DNA from 2 places in the Curtobacterium sp. 314Chir4.1 genome. Region 2 is predicted to be linked to the other one. Evidence: riboswitches for the same ligand, from Rfam matches in the RefSeq annotation. Region 2 holds a riboswitch; the other holds the start of a gene.
What was found. A riboswitch is a leader RNA that binds a small molecule or an ion and turns the genes downstream of it on or off. The one in region 2 is predicted to bind thiamine pyrophosphate.

Region 1 (2,455 bases), on a different contig from region 2:
GCCCCCGGTGGGGTCGGTCCCCGCGATGCTCAGGACGCGGGGGACTGCCGGCCGTGCGGCGGTCACGAGGCGCTCCAGGCGGACACGTACGCCGCGGCGGCCGAACCGGGATCGGCGGCCGCGCAGATGCCGGACACCACGGCGACACCGGCTGCCCCGGCGGCACGCAGGGGCACGACGTCGTCGAGCGTGACGCCGCCGATCGCGACGCACGGGACGTCGGTCGCTGCCGCGAGCCGGGCGAAGCCGTCGTGGCCGAGCGCCGGCGGGTGGTCCGCCTTCGTCGTGGTGGGGTGCACGACCCCGACCCCGAGGAGGTCGACGGTGCCGCGGGGGAGCCGGTCGACGGCGGCGAGGTGCTCCGGCGTGTTCGCGGTCAGTCCGACGTGGGCGTCCGCGCCGAGCAGGGCCCGGGCGACCTCGACCGCGACGTCCGACTGGCCGAGGTGCACCCCGGCGACCCGGTGGCCGGCGTGACGCGCGGCGAGGGCGACGTCGAGCCGGTCGTCGACCACGACGGTCGCCCGGTCGCCCACGGCGTCGGCCACGGCCGAGGTCAGGGCGAGCAGGTCACGTGCGGAGGCGTCCTTGTCACGGACCTGCACGATCCGAACGCCGCCGTGCACCGCGGCCCGGACCACACCGAGGACCCCGATGCCGTGCCGGTCGGACAACGCGCCGTCGGTGACGAGGTAGACACCGACGTCCGTCCCGGTCACGCGGGGACCCCGGTGGACTCCGGTGCCTGCTCGACCGTGATCCGGGCTTCGCGGACGACGTCCTCCGGACTGAGCGACGCCAGCCGGTCGAGGAACAGCGGCTGGAACGTACCCGGCCCACCGGCGTCACGGGCCGCGAGCTCGGCCGCGATCGTGTGCACCGCGGTGGCGGCGACCGCTGCCGCTCCGGCGTCGTCGGGGGAGACCGCGGTGAACGCGGCGACGACCGCTCCGAGCGCGCACCCGCCGCCCGTGATCCGGGTCAGCAGCTCGGTGCCGTTCGCGACCCGCACCGATCCGATGCCGGGCGCGACCAACAGGTCGACGGGACCCGACACGGCGACCGCGGCCACGCGCCTCCCGTCCGGGTCTGGACCGGCCACGGCGGCGACCGCAGCGTCCCGCGCGTCGTCGGTGCCCACCGTGCTGTCGACGCCGCGCCCACCGGCGGAGGCTCCCAGCACGGCGAGGACCTCGGAGGCGTTGCCGCGGAGCACCGTCGGACGGAGCGCCAGCAGGTCGCGGGCGAGCGCCGTCCGCACCGGGAGCGAGCCGACCGCCACCGGGTCGAGCGCCCACGGCGTGCCGGCGTCGACGGCCGCCGAGGCGGCCTCGAGCGACGCGGCCCGGGGCTCGGCGTGCGGGGTGCCGGTGTTCACCAGCAGGGCGTCGGCGACCCGGGCGAACGGCCCGGCCTCGGTGACGACGTCGACCATCGCGGCCGAGGCGCCGAGCGCGAGCAGCACGTTCGCGGTGACGTTCTGCACCACCGTGTTCGTGATGCAGTGCACCAGCGGACCCCGGGCGCGCACGGCCTCGAGCAGTTCGGCGGTTCGGTGGGCCCAGTCGTGTTCGGGCGCAGCGGTTTCCATGGACGATCCCTTCGCGAGTACGAGCTCGAGCAGGTTCGACGGGTGTGATCTCAGCCGCTGGTTGCGGCACCCCGTGTCTCGGACGACACCGTACACGACGTCCTCCTGACGTCTGCGGTCACACGACGGGTGCCGTGTGACAGGCTTGGTGGGTGCCAGACGCAACGCCTCCCGGGCCTCCTCCCGGCCCCCGTGACCCCGGCGACGCCTGGGCGATCGGCCCCGACGGCACCAAGGCCTGGGGGCGCTTCGGCGCCGCAGGGCTCCTCGTCGACGACGGTTCCGGACGCGTGCTCCTGCAGCACCGCGTCGAGTGGAGCCACCACGGCGGCACGTGGGGCATCCCCGGCGGAGCCCGGCACCTGGGCGAGGACGCGGTGACCGGAGCCCTCCGCGAATCCGCCGAGGAAGCCGGCGTGCCCTCGGACGGCGTGGATCTCCGGCACACCTCCGTGCTGGACCTCGGGTTCTGGACGTACACGACGGTGGTGGGGCGTGCATCCGAGCCGTTCGAACCGGTGATCGCGGACCGCGAGAGCCTCGAACTGGCCTGGGTGCCCGTCGACGACGTCGAGGACCTGCCGCTGCACCCCGGGTTCGGGGCGTCCTGGCCAGCGCTGCGGGCACGGCTCTCGACGACACCGCACGTCGTGGTGGACGCCGCGAACGTCGTCGGCAGTGTGCCGGACGGGTGGTGGAAGGACCGGGCGGGGGCTGCGTCGCGGTTGCTCGGGTCGGTCGAGGCGCTCGCCGCGGCGGGTGTGCCGGCAGGGCTCCTGGACCTGCCGTTCGACCGGTGGTGGCCGCGGTGGACGGTGGTGCTCGAGGGGGAGGCGCGGGGTGCTGCGGCGACCGGCGCGGGCG
Region 2 (2,455 bases):
TCCGGCTCGGAGCCGGGGACCCACACCCCGGCCGCGGTCAGGGCCGGACCGTGCGCCGCGAGGACCTCGGCCGGCGTGCCGTCCGCGACGACACCACCCGCCGGTTCGAGCAGCACGAGCCGGTCGACCAGGTCGAGCCACGTCCCGATGCGGTGCTCGACGACGAGCAGCGAGCACCCCGTCTCGTCGAGCAGCGCCCGGACGGCGTCGTGCACCTGCACCACCCCGGACGGGTCGAGGTTGGCGCACGGTTCGTCGAGCACGAGGGCCCCCGGACGCATGGCGAGCACGCCGGCGAGCGCGAGCCGCTGCCGCTGCCCGCCGGACAGCATCGTTGTGGACCGGTCGAGCGCCAGGTCGAGCCCGACGACGTCGAGGGCCGACCGCACCCGCTGCCAGATCTCGTCCCGCGGGATGCCGGCGTTCTCGCAGCCGAACGCGACGTCGTCCCCGACGCGCGACATCACCGTGTGCGCCTCGGGGTCCTGCATGACCAGGCCGACACGCCCGCGGACCGCGCGGGGTTCGGCGCCGTCGACCCGGACCGTGCCCTGGACGGCGGCAGCGGTGTCGTCGTCGGGGTCCGGTTCGTCGGGGAGCACGCCCGCGACCGCCCGGAGCAGGGTCGACTTGCCGGCCCCGGAGGGTCCGACGATCGCGACGCGCTCCCCCGGTTCGACGGTCAGGTCGACGCCCCGGACCGCCCAGGCGTCACGTTCCGCGTACCGCCACCCCCAGTCGGAGAAGGTGATCCGCGCGGCTGCGGTCGTCACGCGACGGCGCGGGTCCCGCGCCTGGAGTGCTCGCGGCCCGCGGCGAACGAGGACAGCACACCGGTCGCGGCGAGCGCCCGGACGAGGAACCACGAGCCCACGCCGGCGATCACCGCGCCGGACACGATCGCGGACACGACGTAGACGACCTTGAACGCGAGGTCGAGTCCGGGGTACCAGAGGAACGTGTCGTTCAGGCCGAGCGCGAGCCCGGCGACGGCACCGGCGAGCACGACGACCGGCAGCCGGTACACGCGGTACAGGAACAGGGCGAGGACGATCTCGGCGCCGAGGCCCTGGACGAGCCCGGCCTCGAGCGTCAGCCACCCCCACTGCGTGCCGAAGAGCGCCTCGACCGAGGCGGCGACCATCTCGGCGTAGAGCGCGGCGCCGGGCTTGCGGACGATGATCGCGACGAGCGGGCCGGCGAGCAGCCACACCCCGCCGAACAGGGCCTTCGTGCCCGGCAGCACGAGGTCCATGACGGCGCTGATCGGTTCGTAGCCGAACTCCCACAGTCGGAAGACGACGCCGAGCGCGACCGCGAGGACGCTCGCGACGACGATGTCGACGACTCGCCAGCGCAACGAGCGCCGGACGGGGGTGGACGGAACAGCGGTTGACGTGCGTGTGGACATGGTCCTGGACTCCTCCCTGCGCCGGCATGATCCGGATCAGGTTCGACGGTCGGAGCGCCACTCGCTCCCTCTCAGCCCGGCGATCCCGGACTCCCGTGTGTGTCCCGTCAGTCTAGACGCGGTCGCGTCCAGATGACGGATCGCGACCGGATGACGGCCTGGAGGCGCGTGGCGGGCCCGCCACGTCCTCCCTCGCAGGCTCGGTCGGCGCGGCCCGCGTGCCGCTGGCGCGTCACCGCTGAGCGGTCCGCGCCAGGCCGTCGACCGCTACTTCTTCAGGACCCGCACCAGCTTGCGCAGGACGGTGCCGGTCACCCAGATCACGGGCACGCTCACCGCGAGGAGCGAGATGAGGTTCGGCTCGAACTCGAGGTCCTTCCCGGGACGGCGCACGTAGGCGCCGATCGGGACCGAGACGGCCCCGCCGCCACCGCCGCCGTTCTCGTCCCCGTCGCCCCCGCCGCCGAACCCGAACCAGCCGAGGGACACCGGGATGAGGGTCTGGTCGCCGACCTCGACCGGCTCCCCGTAGTTGGTGGACACGCCCACGGGGCGCACCTTCTCTGCGATCTGCGTGACGATGTTGGCCATGCGCGCGAGGCTACTCGTCCGTTCCTCCACAGGCGACGGCGCGCCGGAACTGTCCACAGCTGGGGCTTGTCTGCGGACGCGGACGGGTCCCACCGATATGTTGGCGCAACCCACACCTGGAGGACCGTTTGCACACCTGGCCCGGCAACCCGTACCCGCTCGGGGCGACCTACGACGGGAGCGGAACGAACTTCGCGCTCTTCAGTGAGGTCGCCGAGCGCGTCGAACTCTGTCTCTTCGACGACGACGGCAACGAGACGTGCGTCCCCCTCGTCGAGGTGGACGCCTACGTCTGGCACGCGTACCTCCCGAACGTCGGACCCGGACAGCAGTACGGCTTCCGCGTCCACGGCGAGTACGACCCCGCCACGGGATCGCGCGCGAACCCGCACAAGCTCCTGCTCGACCCGTACGCCAAGGCGACCAGCGGCGACATCGACTGGGACCAGTCGC

Region 1: it holds a riboswitch for thiamine pyrophosphate, as region 2 does, so the genes downstream of both, thiM (hydroxyethylthiazole kinase) here and CRP27_RS10360 (ECF transporter S component) in region 2, are expected to answer to the same signal.

Annotation. Positions count from the first base shown of each region.
Region 1 covers NZ_OCMI01000001.1:983,011-985,465, reverse strand. Annotated here, with positions in the region: gene thiD (bifunctional hydroxymethylpyrimidine kinase/phosphomethylpyrimidine kinase) at 1-66, opposite strand, end outside; gene thiE (thiamine phosphate synthase) at 63-719, opposite strand; gene thiM (hydroxyethylthiazole kinase) at 716-1,591, opposite strand; TPP riboswitch at 1,580-1,675, opposite strand; gene CRP27_RS04490 (NUDIX domain-containing protein) at 1,744-2,455, shown strand, end outside.
Region 2 covers NZ_OCMI01000003.1:286,488-288,942, forward strand. Annotated here, with positions in the region: gene CRP27_RS10355 (ABC transporter ATP-binding protein) at 1-773, opposite strand, end outside; gene CRP27_RS10360 (ECF transporter S component) at 770-1,411, opposite strand; TPP riboswitch at 1,408-1,517, opposite strand; gene CRP27_RS10365 (hypothetical protein) at 1,679-2,002, opposite strand; gene glgX (glycogen debranching protein GlgX) at 2,131-2,455, shown strand, end outside.